DNA from 3 places in the Inquilinus sp. NPDC058860 genome. Region 2 is predicted to be linked to each of the others. Evidence: predicted binding sites of a transcription regulator. Region 2 holds the regulator's gene; each other region holds the start of a gene.
The links. The regulator LexA, encoded in region 2, represses DNA repair genes until DNA is damaged. The targets are predictions, from matches to a motif close to ATGTTCTANTTTGGTTC.
Positions count from the first base shown of each region.

Region 1: ACFW16_RS26870 (PA0069 family radical SAM protein) is a predicted target of LexA. The motif match lies at 2,782-2,798, and genes of this name have one in related genera.
Region 3: recA (recombinase RecA) is a predicted target of LexA. The motif match lies at 2,940-2,956, and genes of this name have one in related genera.

Region 1 covers NZ_JBHYMS010000049.1:2,938-8,219, reverse strand. The annotation lists gene dnaN (DNA polymerase III subunit beta) at 1-271, opposite strand, end outside; gene dnaA (chromosomal replication initiator protein DnaA) at 467-1,861, opposite strand; gene rpsT (30S ribosomal protein S20) at 2,375-2,635, opposite strand; gene ACFW16_RS26870 (PA0069 family radical SAM protein) at 2,801-3,910, shown strand; gene ACFW16_RS26865 (hypothetical protein) at 3,967-4,209, shown strand; gene ACFW16_RS26860 (ribonuclease HII) at 4,287-4,907, shown strand; gene ACFW16_RS26855 (site-specific DNA-methyltransferase) at 4,956-5,282, shown strand, end outside.
Region 2 covers NZ_JBHYMS010000019.1:36,010-41,291, forward strand. The annotation lists gene ACFW16_RS15355 (TetR/AcrR family transcriptional regulator) at 1-93, shown strand, start outside; gene ACFW16_RS15360 (LacI family DNA-binding transcriptional regulator) at 90-1,106, opposite strand; gene ACFW16_RS15365 (PQQ-dependent sugar dehydrogenase) at 1,135-2,376, opposite strand; gene lexA (transcriptional repressor LexA) at 2,499-3,227, opposite strand; gene glp (gephyrin-like molybdotransferase Glp) at 3,358-4,557, opposite strand; gene moaC (cyclic pyranopterin monophosphate synthase MoaC) at 4,554-5,036, opposite strand; gene trpC (indole-3-glycerol phosphate synthase TrpC) at 5,033-5,282, opposite strand, start outside.
Region 3 covers NZ_JBHYMS010000031.1:22,526-27,807, reverse strand. The annotation lists gene ACFW16_RS20835 (DUF4424 domain-containing protein) at 1-165, opposite strand, end outside; gene dksA (RNA polymerase-binding protein DksA) at 594-1,013, shown strand; gene ACFW16_RS20825 (hypothetical protein) at 1,181-1,903, shown strand; gene ACFW16_RS20820 (GyrI-like domain-containing protein) at 1,962-2,825, opposite strand; gene recA (recombinase RecA) at 3,007-4,086, shown strand; gene gltX (glutamate--tRNA ligase) at 4,180-5,282, shown strand, end outside.

The DNA of each region.
Region 1 (5,282 bases), on a different contig from region 2:
TCTCGATCTCGACCTGGCTGCCGTCCGGCAGCTTGCGGACGATGTCGTAGAGGGTGTGGGCCGGGGCGGTGGTGCCGCCCGGCGCCTGGATCTCGGCCGGCACGGATTCGACGATCTCGAGATCCATGTCGGTGGCCGTCAGGCGCAGCGCGCCGCCATCGGCACGCAGCAGGATATTGGACAGGATCGGGATGGTGTTGCGCCGCTCGACGACGCTCTGCACATGGCTCAGGCCCTTCAGAAGGGCGGCACGCTCGATGATCAGCTTCATCCCGATTCCACTTCGACGATGCCGGCCGCCGGACAGTTCATCGGGGCGGGCAGGAGCCCGGCCGACGCGGCGGGGGCGCACTATAGCCGAAAGCCTGCGGCGGTGGCGAGAGGCAGGCGCAGGGCCGGACACGGCGCCGGACAGATTTTCCGGGCCTGCCGACCGGCTGCCGAGCAGCCTCCGGAGTCGGCGGGTTCAAACCTGAAGCATGCGGCGCAGCAGCTCGACATCCTCGGCGAAGGAGCGGTCCTCGCTGCACAGCTCCTCGATCTTGCGCACGGCATGCATCACGGTCGTGTGATCCCGGCCGCCGAACTTGCGGCCGATCTCCGGCAGCGAGCGGGGGGTGAGCTGCTTCGACAGGTACATCGCCACCTGCCGCGGCCGGGCCACGGTGCGGGCGCGGCGGGCCGAATGCATGTCGGCGACCTTGATGTTGTAGTGCTCGGCGACGCGCTTCTGGATCTCGTCGATGGTGACCCGGCGGTCGGAGGCGCGCAGCAGGTCGTGCAGCAGCTCCTGGGTCGATTCCAGGGTGATCGGCCGGTGCACCAGCTCGGCATGGGCGGTGATGCGGTTCAGCGCCCCCTCCAGCTCGCGCACGTTGGAGGTGATCTTGTGGGCCAGGAACTCCATCACCTTGGCCGGGATCTCGACCCGCGCCGTCTCCGCCTTGGCCTGCAGGATGCCCAGCCGCAGCTCGTAGGTGGTGGGGTGGATGTCGGCGACCAGGCCCCAGCCGAGGCGGGAGCGCAGCCGCTCCTCCATCCCCTCGAGGTCGGAGGGCGACTTGTCGGCCGAGATCACCACCTGGCGGTTCTGGTCGACCAGGGCGTTGAAGGTGTGGAAGAACTCCTCCTGGGTGGAGTCCTTGCCGGAGATGAACTGCACGTCGTCGATCATCAGCACGTCGACCGACCGGAACATCTCCTTGAACGTCATCGTGTCCCTGAACCGCAGGGCCCGGATGAACTGGTACATGAACTTCTCGGCGGACATGTACAGCACGCGCCGCTCCGGGTGCTTCTGCCGGATGTGCCAGGCGATGGCGTGCATCAGGTGGGTCTTGCCCAGGCCCACCCCGCCATAGAGGAACAGCGGGTTGAAGGTGACGCTGTTGGCCTCCGCCACCCGGCGGGCGGCGGCATGGGCCAGCTCGTTCGGCTTGCCGACGACGAAGTTGTCGAAGGTGAAGCGCTGGTCGAGCACGGCGCCGAATTCGGCCGCCGATTCGGGCGGGCGCTCCGCCGTCGCGGTCGGCCGCGACTCGGCGCGCGAGGCCGGGGCGGTCGCCGCCGGCCTGTCCGCGGCCGGGGGCTTCGCCAGCCGGTCCGGCACGACGATCACGTCGACGCTGTGGATGTCGGGGTTCTCGGAGTGCCACAGCCGGCGGATGTGGTCGGCGTAGTGGGCGGCGACCCAGTCGCGCATGAAGCGGGTGGGGGCGGCGATGCGGACCTCGCCGCCATCGAGATCGACCACGACGACAGGGCGCAGCCAGCTCTTGAAGGCGCCCTCGCCCACCTCCTCGCGCAACCGGCCGCAGACCCGGGCCCATTGCTGATCGATCGATGCGATGACTCCCCCCATCGACGACATGCTGCCTTCCGACCCCTCATTCGACTCCGGCGGCCGCGATGCGCGGCCCCGCCAGCGACCCGGACTTTACCCGTTCCCACCACCAGCGGCACCCGATGTCGGATGCGCGGCTGCCATGCTCCAGAACTCAAACTGTAATAATCAGAGTATCACGACCGACATGCAGGAACAATTCCTCGCGGCTACTTATGAAGCCGAAAGATCGGGTAATAGAAGCTGCTTAAGTATTTTTCAGAGACACTCGCAGACTTCTGCCAATCTTCGCGAGGAAGGCTGGTAGCCGGGCAAGTTGTGTCCTGAAACCATCTTCACCTGCTGACGCGCGGGCGAAAGATGATCATATGCAGGGTGGGCGCGGGCTGGCAACGGAACAAATCCGGACCATCCCAAAACGCAAAAAACGGTCCCGGACGGCGGCCGGTTGTGCCGCATCCACCGTTCCCCTGGACATGAGAAAGCCGTCCCGCGACCGCCGTCGCGGAACGGCTTGTCGGTGTTCCGGGCTTAGAGGGCCTTGATGCGGCCGGACAGGCGCGACAGCTTGCGCGCGACCGTGTTCTTCTGCAGCACGCCCTTGGTGACGCCGCGATGCATCTCCGGCTGCGCCGCCTTGAAGGCCTCGGCCGCGGCGGCCTTGTCGCCGGACTCGATCGCCGCCTCGACCTTCTTGACGAAGGTGCGGATGCGGCTGACGCGATTGCGGTTGACGACCGTGCGACGCTCGGTCTGACGGATGCGCTTCTCGGCGGACTTGTGGTTGGCCATTGTCGGTCCCAGTTCGGGCCAACGACGGCCCCAAGAAAAACGAGGGCGCTTGATAGTCCCTTCGTGCCCGGGCGTCAAGACGAGTCTCGGCGCCGCCTGCGGCCGACATGTGGGGCTGCCCGGAGGGGATTGGCAAGCCGGCTCTTATGTTCTATATTTGTTCTCATGCCGATCAAGCCACCCGAACTCGACGAGCTGCCCGACCAGCCGCGCAAGGGCCGCGGTGCGGTCAGCAACCGCACCGGCCGCTTCGAGGCCGCAACCCGCCACCGGGTCGACGACGGCTGGGCGGGACTGCCGCCGGAGGATGAGGAGGGGGAGCCGCCGCTGCGCACGCAGCTGCACGTCGACACCGCCCGCACCATCATCACCCGCAACGACTCGCCGGACATCATGTTCGACCGGTCGATCAACCCTTACCGGGGCTGCGAGCACGGTTGCATCTACTGCTTCGCCCGGCCGACCCATGCCTGGCTCGGCCTGTCGCCCGGCCTCGATTTCGAGACCCAGCTGTTCTACAAGCCGGACGCACCGGAGCTGCTGGAGGCCGAGTTGCGGCGGCCCGGCTACGTCCCGGCGGTGATGGCGATGGGCACCAACACCGATCCGTACCAGCCGATCGAGCGCGAGCTGAAGCTGACCCGCCGGGTGATCGAGGTGCTGTCGCGCTTCAACCATCCGCTCGGCATCGTCACCAAATCGGCGCTGATCACCCGCGACATCGACCTCCTGGCGCCGATGGCGGCGAAGGGGCTGGCGGCGGTCTGCATCTCGCTGTCGACGCTGGACCGCGAGCTGGCGCGGACGCTGGAGCCGCGGGCGGCGACGCCGCCGCGGCGGCTGGAGACGATGCGGCAGCTGACCCAGGCCGGCATCCCGGTGATCGTGCTGACCTCGCCGATGATCCCGGGCCTCAACGACCATTCGCTGGAGCAGGTGCTGGAGGCGGCGGTGAAGGCCGGCGCCACGGCGGCGGGCTGGACGCTGCTGCGGCTGCCGCTGGAGATCGCCGGCCTGTTCGAGGAATGGCTCCAGGCGCATGCGCCGGACCGGGCGGGCCGGGTGATGTCGCTGATCCGCCAGACCCGCGGCGGCCGACTCTACAAGTCGGGCTTCGGCGAGCGGCATCGCGGCGAGGGGCCGGTGGCCGACCTGATCCGCGCCCGCTTCAACCACGCCGTCCGCCGGCTCGGCCTCGACCGCAAGCGCTGGACGTTGGACATCACCCAGTTCTCCCCGCCGCCGCGGCCGGGCGACCAGATGAGCTTGTTCTGAGGGGGCGTGTTGGCCAACGGTTTGACATCCCACACGGCTCACCGCTGATTCGTATCATGACGACCGAGCCTGAAAACCTCGTCATCGAGCTTCTACGTGCCGTCCGTGCCGATGTGGCGGAGATGCGGTCGGAACAGCGCGAACAGCGCGTGCGCCTTGCCGCGATCAAGCGGCATCTGGCGCATCTGGAGCGCGACGGTGCCGAGTTCCGCGCCGAAATCGGTGGACGATTCGAGCGCATTCATGACCGGCTCGACCGGATCGAGCGTCGCCTCGACCTTTCGGATCAGCCCGCGTAGCCGCATTCGGACTGCGGGACGCTACGGGCTTGGCTCTTCGTCTCGCCGGCGCTATGCCCTGGGGCAGGAGGGTCGGCATGCCGGATTGGAGTCTCGAGATCGAGTGCGGCGCGCCGGTGCGGAACGTCGCCGGGCTGGACGAGGTCGGCCGCGGCCCGCTGGCCGGCCCGGTGCTGGCCGCGGCCGTGGTGCTGACCCGGCCGCTCGACCCCGATCTCGCGGCCCTGATCGACGACAGCAAGGTGCTGACGGCGCAGCGGCGCGAGGCGCTGGTGCCGCGCATCCGGGCGGTGGCGCAGGTCGGCTTCGGCTGGGCCTCGGTCGAGGAGATCGACCGAATCAACATCCTCCAGGCCAGCATGCTGGCGATGCGCCGGGCGCTGGATGCCCTGCCGGAGCGTCCCGACATCGCGCTCGTCGACGGCAACAAGGTGCCCGACGGGCTGCCCTGCGACGGCCGGGCCGTGGTCGGCGGCGACGCCTTGTCGCTGTCGATCGCGGCCGCCTCGATCCTCGCAAAAGTTGTGCGCGACCACGAGATGTTGCGTCTCTCCACCCTTCATCCCGGCTATGGGTGGGAACGCAATGTCGGCTACGGCACGCCCGAGCACATCGCCGCGCTCGACCGCATCGGGGTCTGCGAGCATCACCGGCGGTCTTTTGCCCCGGTGCTGCAGCGACTCGCCATAACAGGCTGATTCAAGCGGGGGATTGACGGCGACTCCGCGGCGAATCATCGTCGCCTCATGAGCGAATCACCCATCATCACCGAGCGCCTGCCGCCGGGCTGCCGGATCGTCCTCGGCGACAGCATCTCGGCGATGCGGTCGCTGCCCGCCGGCTCGGTCGATTGCGTGTTCGCCGACCCGCCCTACAATTTGCAGTTGGGGGGCGAGCTGCGCCGGCCGGATGAGAGCCGGGTCGACGGCGTCGATGCGGAATGGGACAAGTTCAGCGACCTCGCCACCTATGACCGCTTCACGCGGGACTGGCTGGCCGCAGCGCGCCACGCGCTGAAGGACGACGGCACGCTGTGGGTGATCGGCACCTACCACAACATCTTCCGGGTCGGC
Region 2 (5,282 bases):
GCCCAGGCCAAGGCGCAGCAGGACGCCGCGCCGCTGGAAGCCTGCGCGCGACAGCTGATGCGGTATCTGGAAGGGTTGAGAACCGGCGCCTAGAGGCTGTCGCGCTCGACCAGGGCGATGTCGAACAGCCGGCCTTCGATCCGGTGGTTGGAATCGGCGAGCCGGGCGGCGATCTGGCCGATGGCGTGGCGCACCATCTCGGCCATCGGCTGGCGGACAGTGGTCAGGCGATAGCCGGGCCAGGCGGCCAGCGTCATGTCGTCGAAGCCGACGATGCCGATGTCCTTTGGCACGGCCAGACCGCGTTCGCGGCAGGCGTCGAGGGCGCCGAGCGCGAGAATGTCGTCGCCGCAGAACACCGCCTGCGGCCGGTACCGGTCGAGCAAGGCGTGCAGGCCGCGGCGGCCGTGCTCATGCGAATAGTCGCCGGCGAACTCCACGGCCAGGGGCCGCAGGCCTGCCGCTGTCAGCCCCTGGGCGAAGCCCGCGGCGCGGTCGATCGACGACGAATCGGCCGCGGCTCCGCCCAGGAAGGCCAGCTGCCGCAGGCCGCGCGCCAGCATCGCCTCGGCGACCAGGCGTCCGCCCGCGACATTGTCGACCGTCACCACCGGCACCGACGCCTCCGCCCGGCCGAACACATGCACCACCGGCAGCCCGGCGCGGGCGCAGGACTCGGCAAAGCCCTCCGGCGGCGCGGAGGTGGCGATCAGCACCGCGTCGACGCTGTATTGTAGCATCATGTCGAGGGCGGAGCCGGCGCCGCCGTCCTCCGACAGGTTGGCGATCAGCGGCCGCAGCCCGCGGCGCTGCAGCTCCCGCGTGAACAGGTCGAACACGTCCATGAAGGCGGGATTGGCGAAATGGCTCGAGACCAGCCCGACCAGCTCGGTCCGGCCGGTCATCAGGCTGCGCGCCAGCTGGTTGGGGCGATAGCCCAGCGCCTCGGCGGCGGCCAGCACGCGGGCCCGCATCCGGGGCGAGACGCTGGCGTCCTTGGTGAAGGTGCGGGAAACGGCCGAGATCGACACGCCGGCCGCCTCGGCGACCTGCTGCGCCGTGACCCGTTCGGCGCCGCCGGCCCGATGCCGGGTCCGGCCGCTCATGGCCCGCCGCCCTCGAGTCCGCGCCCGATCAAGGCGACGCGGCCGGCCGGGCGCGGGCGAGGCGCAGCAGCGTCCCGTTGTGGTCCTCGCTGATCAGGACGCTGCCATCCGCCAGCTCGGCCAAGCCGAGCGGCGCGCCCTGCGGCCTCACGCCCTTGGCGGCGTCCCAGCCCGAGACGAGCGGCTGCGGCTCGCCCTGTGGAAGGCCCCGATCGTCGATCGCCAGCGCCACGACCCGGTGCCCGGTGTCGCGATAGCCGTGATAGGTCATCAGCACCCGGCCCTCGAGGCCCGGCAGCGCCGATCCGCGATAGACGAGCATGCCGAGGGGCGCGGCATGCGGCGGCAGCAGCAGGGTCGGCACCTCGACCCGGCTGCAGTCGAAATGCGGGTATTCGGGGCTGGGCTTGCGGTCATCGTAGCAATAGGGCCAACCGTAATCGGCGTTCTCGCGAAGCACGGTGTAGAAATCATGCGGCAGCGCCTCGTCGGACAGGCCGGGATCGGCCTGGTCGATGGCGTCCCGCGCATTCACCAGGGCCAGCGGCGTGCCGTTCGGCAGCACCGCGAGCGCCATGCTGTTGCGCAGCCCGCGGGCGAAAGGGGCGAGCGTGCGGGCATCCGCGGGAAGGGCGTCGGCCGCCACGCGCAGGACGCTGCCGCGCGGCGGCGTGCCCCCGGTCTCCGGGCAGGGCTTGGCGGGATCCGGGGCCGAATCGTCGGCGCGCTCGCAGTGATCGGTCGCGGAACCGACATTGACGAAGAGGGCGCCGTCCGACGCCAGGGCCAGTGCGGCGAGGGGATGGCGGCCATCGTTCGGCAGGCCGGTCACCACGTCGCGCAGCGCGGCGGCCGGCTGCTCTGCCTTCGGGTCGACGGACACGACCCGGCCGGCCAGGCCGAGCAGCAGCGTCCCGTCCGCCGTCGGCACCAGGCCGTTCGGCCGGTCCAGCCTGGTCAGCAGCACCTGCGGCGCCCCGCGCCCGCCCTCGGGGAGGCGCAGCAGCCGGCCTCGTCCCTTCTCCCAGCTGCCCATGTCGGCGACGTAGATGTCGTCCCCGATCACGGCCACGCCGCGCGTGAAGCCGAGCCTGGACGCGACGAGGCCGACGCAGAGCCCGTCGGGGGTGCGAAGCGAGACCTTCGGAAAGCCGTCGCAGTCGCCGGAGGTGCGGTAGATGCCGGCGGCCTGTGCCGGAACGCCGGCGAAGATGCCGACACAGGGCAGGGCGAGTGCCAGCAGGCGAAGCAGCGATCGGCGCGGAATCATGCACGGACGTCCGGTGCGTTGCGGAACGCTGCACAGAGGACCGGACAAAGCACTATCCGGCAAGTCCGGACTGCGCCCGCGGGCAGCCTGCAGCGGCCCGTCGGGTCGGTCGTCGCCTGATCTTACGAATAGGTCCGCAGCAGCCCGACCAGACGCCCCTGGATGCGGACGCGATCGGAGGGCAAGTAGCGGGTCTCATAGGCTGGGTTGGCGGCCTCCAGCCCGACCGAGGCGCCCTTCTTGCGCAGCCGTTTCAGCGTCACCTCGTTGTCGTCGACCAGGGCGACCACGATGATGCCGGGATCGGCCGCGTCGCAACGTTTGATGATGACGGTGTCACCGTCCAGGATCCCGGCCTCGACCATGCTGTCGCCGGCGACTTCCAGGGCGTAGTGCTCGCCCGGGCCGAGCAGCGAGACCGGCACCTCGGCATAATTGGAATGGTCGCGCAGCGCCTCGATCGGCATGCCGGCGGCGATCCGGCCATAGAGCGGCAGGCGCACGCCGTGCTCGGGGCCGGCGAGATCGGCGCGTTCCAGCTTGCGGCCGGGCAGGGCGGCATCGGACCGCACCGGCCGGAAGGGAACGACATTGTCGTCCTCGGCCGGGGCCGTCGCCGGCGCGTCCGACTTCAGGCAGTCCGGCAGTCGCAGCACCTCCAGCGCCCTCGCCCGATGCGGCAGCCGCCGAATAAAACCGCGTTCCTCGAGGCCGGTGATCAGTCGATGGATGCCCGATTTCGACTTCAGGGCCAGGGCATCCTTCATCTCGTCGAAGGATGGACTGACGCCGTCCGCCTCCAGGCGGCGGTGAACGAACAACAACAACTCCTGTTGCTTTCGCGTCAGCAAGGCATCCTCCGTTCGCAGAGGCCGCGGCGCGGCCGAATCCCTGGAGAGAACATTAGGAGGAACAAAACAAAAACACAAGCGCCTAACTGTGGCACCGTCGGTTCTTTACTTCCTTGTAACGATCGGCGCGTCAGATCCCGTCGCCGAACAGCACCGCCTCCACGGCGCCGCCGCGCGCCGCAGCCGGGGCGCGGGGAGGGCGGATCACCAGCCCGTCGGCCGCGGCCAGCAGCGACAGCATCGAGCTGTCCTGGGTCGGGAACGGAGTGGCGACATAACCGGAATCCGTGCGTTCGATCCGCGCCCGCAGATAATCCTCGCGCCCGTCATTGGCCGGCAGGTCGCGGCCCAGCGTCGCAGTGACGCGGTTCTCCGGCGCCTCGGCCCCCTGCAGGGCCCAGACCGCCGGGCGCAGGAACAGCCAGCCGCAGACCATGGTCGATACCGGGTTGCCGGGCAGGCCGAGCAGCGGCGTGTCGCCAAGCCGGCCGAAGATCAGCGGCTTGCCCGGCCGCATCGCGATCTTCCAGAAGTCGAGCGCCAGGCCGCGCTCGCCCAGCACCGAGCGGATCAGGTCGTGCTCGCCGACCGAGGCGCCGCCGGTGGTGACGATCAGGTCGGCGCCATGGGCGCCGGCCGCCAGCGTCGCCAGCGAGTCGGCATTGTCGCGGGCGATGCCGAGATCGACCGGCTCGCCGCCGCAGCTGCGGATCAGGGCGGCCAGGGCATGGGTGTTGGAGCTGACGATCTGGCTGGGGCCCAGCGCCTCGCCCGGCAGCACGATCTCGTCGCCGGTCGCCAGCACCGCCACGCGCGGCCGGCGTCGCACCCGCAGCCAGGGATGGTTGGCCGAGGCGGCGATGCCGATGTCGCGCGCGGTCAGGCGCCGGCCGGGCTGCAGCAGCACCTCGCCGGCGCGGAAGTCGAGGCCGGCCTTGCGCACATGGCGGCCGGCGGCGACGCCCTCGCGCACCGTGACCCGGTCGCCCTCGGCGTCGGTGTCCTCCTGCAGCACCACGGCGTCGGCGCCGTCCGGCAGCGGCGCGCCGGTGAAGATGCGGACGCATTGTCCGGGATCGACCGAGCCCTCGAAGCGACCGCCGGCCGGAACCTCGCCGATCCGCCGCAGCGTCGCCGGCACGGCGGCGACATCGGCGGCCCGCACCGCCCAGCCGTCCATGGCGGAGACGTCGAGCGGCGGCTGGGTCAGCCGCGCCGCCACCGGCTCGGCCAGGATCCGGCCCAGCCCGGCGGGCAGGGGCACGGTCTCGGCCGGCAGGGCGGCGAAGGCGGCGAGGATGCGGGCGCGGGCCTCGGCGACCGGGATCATGGCTGGGCCTCCCAGGTGCCCGACCGGCCGCCGGATTTGTGCAGCAGCCGGAGGTCGGTCACGACCATGCCGCGGTCGACCGCCTTGCACATGTCGTAGACGGTCAGGGCGGCGACCGAGGCCGCGGTCAGCGCCTCCATCTCCACCCCGGTGCGATGGGTGACCTTGACCGTGGCCTCGATCTCGACCCGGCTGTGCTCGGCGTCGCAGCGCAGCGCCAGCTCGACGCTGGACAGCGGCAGCGGGTGGCACAGCGGGATCAGGTCGGATGTGCGCTTGGCCGCCATGATGCCGGCGATGCGGGCGATGCCCAGCACGTCGCCCTTGGCATGGCCGCCGGAGGCGATCAGGGCCAGCGTCTCCGGCTTCATCTCCACCCGGCAGCCGGCCCGCGCCACCCGCACCGTCGTGTCCTTGCCGGAGACGTCGACCATGCGCGCCTGGCCGGCCGAATCGAAATGGGTCAGCTCGCCGGTCATGCCGCCGAGGACCTCGCGTCCGGCGTGAGCAGGGAGCGGGTGGCGGCGGCGACGTCGTCGTGGCGCATCAGGCTTTCGCCGATCAGGAAGGTGGTGGCGCCGACGCGGGCCATCCGGGCCAGGTCGGCCGGGGCGGACAGCCCGCTCTCGGCCACCAGCAGCCGGTCGCCCGGCACCTGCGCCGCCAGCGCCTCGGTGGTGGCGAGGTCGACCTGCAGGGTCTTGAGGTTGCGGTTGTTGATGCCG
Region 3 (5,282 bases), on a different contig from region 2:
CGCCGAGACGAACAGCTCCTCGGACCGCATCTCGATGTCGGCGGTCTTGGTCAGCACAAGCCCGCCGGCCGCCAGCTCCGCCGTCGAATCATTGGCCAGGGCGGCGGCGGGCGGGACGATCAGGGCGGCCAGGCCGATCGACAGTGCGGCGAAGGGGGTGTTCACGATCAGCTCCCGGCAGTCGGCTCCTGCCGCAGTTTCGCGCGGCAGGTCGGGCTTTTCCAGGGGGATCGGCCCGCCCGGAAAGATCCGTTCACCGCTGCTCTTCGCCATGCGCATGGCCGATCGGAATTCCGCCATACTCTGATCCCCTTGCGTTCCTGCCCCGTTCGGCGCTATCAGGGCGCCGCATGCCGCAATGTGCCGACCGGCCCCGATCCGGTGGGCCGCTGCGGCACCCCGATGCTGCGAGGCGAAGCGGCGTCCGGGGGCGACGGATCTTGTGCAGTCGTCAAAAGTCCAACAAAATCAGCGGGTTATAAAATACGATCCGCGCGTCGTTTCGATTGTTTCCGTTCCGGCGTCTCCCTATACTCCGCGCCGCCCAGGCTTCGGAAGAAGGCCGGCACGTCAGACAGTGAGTGGTTGTTGCGATGACAGCGATGCTTCTGCCCCCGGATTATCGGCCGTCGGATGATGAAGATTTCATGAATCCGATGATGCTGGAGTATTTCCGGCGCAAGCTTCTGAAGTGGCGGGCCGACCTCCTCGCCGAATCCAATGCGACCCTGAACAGCCTGCAGGATGGCGGCATCCAGGAGCCGGATCTGACCGACCGGGCCTCCGCCGAGACCGACCGTTCGCTCGAGCTCAGGACCCGCGACCGCGAGCGCAAGCTCCTGTCCAAGATCGACGCGGCGATGCGGCGGATCGAGGACGGCTCCTACGGCTTCTGCGAGGAGACGGGCGAGCCGATCGGCGTCAAGCGGCTGGAGGCGCGGCCGACCGCGACCCTCAGCCTCGAGGCGCAGGAGCGCCATGAGCGGCTGGAACGCACCCACCGCGACGATTGATCGATCCCACGGCGCCGAAAGGCGCCGTTCTCGTCTGTGGTCCCGGCCGAAAGGTGTGGTTCCGCCCGCCCGGCGCCATCTTTGACCGAAGGCGCCGTTCTCGTCTCCGCCTCGCTGCGTGTCCGTGCTAGGGTGGCGCCGAGGGGCTTTCAGATCGAGGTTATTCGATGGTTCGTGGCGCAGCGCTTTTCGCCGCCGTTCTCGCCGTCTCGGGCTGCGGGATCGATCCGGTGACGCCGAAGGAGACCCGCGTCGACTATGCGGGTTTCATCAACAGTGCGGATCAGGCCGCCATCTACGCCAACGCGCAATGCGCCCAGATCAACCGGCTGGCCGTGTTCAAGGCCGAGGACGTGGTCGACGGCCGCAAGGGGGCGAGCTTCCAGTGCCTGCCGGTGCCGAACTGCTACCCGGCCGAAGCGGCGGCCCCGGGGCAGCCGGTCGCGCTGACGCCGGCCGCCGTGCCGGTCGCTGCGCCGCCGGCCGCGGCCGGCCCGGGGCAGCCCTATACCGTTCCGCCCGCCGCGGCGGCGCGGCTGCCGGGCCCGATCGTGGCGATGGCTCCGGTGTCCTCGGCCCGCGACCGCCGCGCCGCGCGGCGCGCCGCGGCCGGACCATCGATCGAGGATCAGTCGGACGACACCTACATCCCCTTCGCCGCGGTCCCGGTGGCGGCCGGCGAGCAGCCGCAGCGCGTGCCGGCCTATGACGTGATCAACGTGCCGACCGGCCCGAACCCGGTCTCGGCGGAGGCCCCCGGCCCGTATCCCGAAGGCTCCTATGCCACCGCCGCAGAGCCGAGCTGGCGGCGGGCGGTGACGTGCAAGCCCAACGCCGCGCTGCCGCTGGCCGTGAACCGGCTGCCGACCGGCGACGTCTATCCGTTCTGAGGTCTGATCGGACGGCGGGGAAGGCCGGATCGTCCACGGATCCGGCCTTCCGGCGTCGTCAGCGCTCCCCCGGAATCGCCCGCACCGGCAGGTGGATGTCGGTGATCAGCTCCGCCGGCGGAGTGCTGCGCGGGTCGTTGAGATACTCCTCGAAGATCGGCGCCTCCGCAGGCTCGGCGCCGCTGGTCGGCAGCCAGGTCCGGTACAGCCAGGCATAGGACCGCTCCAGCTCGGCATAAGGGCCGGTGTGGCGCAGCACCGCATGCGGCCCGCCGGCGACGGTGCGGAGGACGACCTCGCCCTCGCCCGCGACCCCCTCCGGCACCTCCAGGCAGGCGTCGGATCGGAGCTCGGCGGGCGGCACCGCGGCCGGATCGTCGTAATAGACGCCCAGGCTCCGGGCGCCCGGGCGCAGCAGCTGGCGGGCGCGGGCCCAGGACATCAGGATGTCGAAGCTGCGGCCGACCTCCATATAGGGGCCGGTGTGGCGGACGGCGGCGACGCGGATCGGCGCCAGGGTGCGGTAGGTCACGTCGGGCATGGCTGTCTCTCCTTCGGGTGAGTCGAAGGGGAACGACCGGCGCGTGCCGCGATAGGCCCCCGGCGGGCGGCCGTAGCGCTCGGCGAAGGCGCGGCTGAAGGCGGCGGTGCTGCCATAGCCCGCCCGGCGGGCGATGCGGGCCACCTCCGTCTCGCCCTCCAAGAGGGTGCCGGCGGCGCGGTGCAGGCGCAGCCGGCGCACCGTGTCGGCCACCGTCTCGCCCAGCAGGTGCCGGTAGGCCCGGTGGAAGTGATAGGGCGAGAAGCAGGCCACATCCGCCAGCCGGTTCAGGTCGATCGGATCGTCGAGATGGGTGACGATGTGGTCGATCACCCGCTGGATGCGGGCGAGATGGCGGTCGAGGGTGGCGTCCTTCGGCATCGGTTCGTTCTCCCGGTTTCCGTGTTAGCCCGAAGCGGATTGATCCTGCTTGCGAAGCTGCGGCCGCAGAAGGGGCGTCAGAAGGGGCGTCGCGCCTCGGCTCTTGCTCGATAGGAACAAAACATGTACAAGAGCTGCATTGACGCGGCGCATGGCGCCATGCAACTGGAAAGGACAGGTGATGTCGATCCCGACTCTCCGTGTTGTGGAAAGAGCCCCGATGGACAAGACCAAGGCGCTGGAAGCCGCCCTGACTCAGATTGAACGGGCCTTCGGCAAGGGCTCGGTGATGAAGCTCGGGGCGCGGCCCCAGGTCGACGCAGAGGTGATCTCGACCGGCTCGCTCGGCCTCGACATCGCGCTCGGCATCGGCGGCCTGCCGAAGGGCCGGATCATCGAGATCTACGGGCCGGAAAGCTCGGGCAAGACCACGCTGGCGCTGCACGCCGTGGCCGAGGCGCAGAAGGCCGGCGGCACCTGCGCCTATGTCGACGCCGAGCATGCGCTCGACCCGACCTATGCCCGCAAGCTCGGCGTCAACATCGACGATCTGCTGATCTCGCAGCCCGATGCCGGCGAGCAGGCGCTGGAGATCACCGACACGCTGGTCCGCTCCGGCGCGATCGACGTGATCATCATCGATTCGGTGGCGGCGCTGGTGCCGCGGGCCGAGCTCGAGGGTGAGATGGGCGACAACCAGCCCGGCCTGCAGGCCCGGCTGATGAGCCAGGCGATGCGCAAGCTCACCGGCTCGATCTCGCGCTCCAACACCCTGGTCGTCTTCATCAACCAGATCCGGCTGAAGATCGGCGTGATGTTCGGCAACCCGGAGACGACGACGGGCGGCAACGCGCTGAAGTTCTACTCCTCGATCCGGCTCGACATCCGCCGCATCGGCGCGATCAAGGACCGCGAGACCGTCACCGGCAACCAGACCCGGGTGAAGGTGGTGAAGAACAAGATGGCGCCGCCGTTCCGCGCCGTCGAATTCGACATCATGTACGGCGAAGGCATCTCGAAGACCGGCGAGCTGCTCGATCTCGGCGTCCAGGCCGGGGTGGTGGAGAAGTCGGGCGCCTGGTTCTCCTATGACGGCCAGCGCATCGGCCAGGGCCGCGAGAACGCCAAGGTCTTCCTGCGCGACAACCCCGAGACGGCGAAGTCGGTCGAGGCCAAGATCCGGGCCAATGCCGGGCTGGTCTCCGACCGCATGATGACCGCCAGCGGCGGTTCGGAGGGTGGCGACAGCGGCGAGGAGTGATCGCCGCCGATCCCTGACCTCATCATCGGCGATGGAAAGGCCCGGATTTCCGGGCCTTTTCCGTTGCCGGCCGGATCGTGCTATCTCCCGCCCATGACCGACTTGCCGACCTCCGCCCCGATCATCACCCGCTTCGCCCCCAGCCCGACCGGCCTGCTGCATGTCGGCAACGTCCGCACCGCACTGGTCTGCTGGCTCGCCGCCCGCGCCACCGGCGGGCGCTTCCTGCTGCGGCTCGACGACACCGACACCGAGCGCGGCAGCGCCGAATTCGCCGCGGCGATCGAGCAGGATCTGCGCTGGCTCGGCCTCGTCTGGGACGGCTTCGCCCGCCAGTCCGACCGTACCGGCCGCTACCGGGCGGCGCAGGACCGGCTGAAGGCGGCCGGCCGGCTCTACCCCTGCTACGAGACAGCGGAGGAGCTGGAGCTCAAGCGCAAGAGCCTCCTGGCCCGCGGCCTGCCGCCGCTCTACGATCGCGCCGCGCTGGCCCTGACCGACGCCGACCGCGCCCGGCTCGAAGCCGAGGGGCACCGGCCGCATTGGCGCTTCAAGATGGCGGACGCCCCGATCGAATGGGACGACAGGGTCCGCGGCCGGGTGCATTTCGACGGCCGCGACATCTCCGACCCCGTGCTGGTGCGCGAAGACGGGCGGGCGCTCTATCACATCGGCTCGGTGGTCGACGACATCGACATGGGCATCACCCTGGTGGTGCGCGGCGAGGATCATGTCGCCAACACCGCCATGCACATCCAGCTGGCCGAGGCGCTGGGCGCCGCGCCGCCGGCCTATGCCCACACCTCGCTGATCGCCGATGCCGAGGGCCACGGCCTGTCCAAACGGATCGGCAGCCTGTCGCTGCGCAGCCTGCGGGAGCAGGGGATCGAGCCGATGGCGGTGACCAGCCTCCTGGCCAAGCTCGGCACCTCCGACCCGATCGAGCCGCGGCATTCGCTCGACGACCTCGTCGCCGAGTTCGACTTCGCCAAGTTCTCCCGCACCATCCCGCGCTTCGACCCGGCCGAGCTGGAACGGCTGAACGGCCGGATCCTGCACGAGACGCCCTACGCGGCGGTGCGCGGCCGGCTGGCGGCGCTGGGCCTCGGCGCCGTCGACGAGCCCGCCTGGGCGGTGCTGCGCCCGAACCTGCAGCGGCTCGAGGACGCCGCCGGCTGGTGGCGGGTGGTCACCGG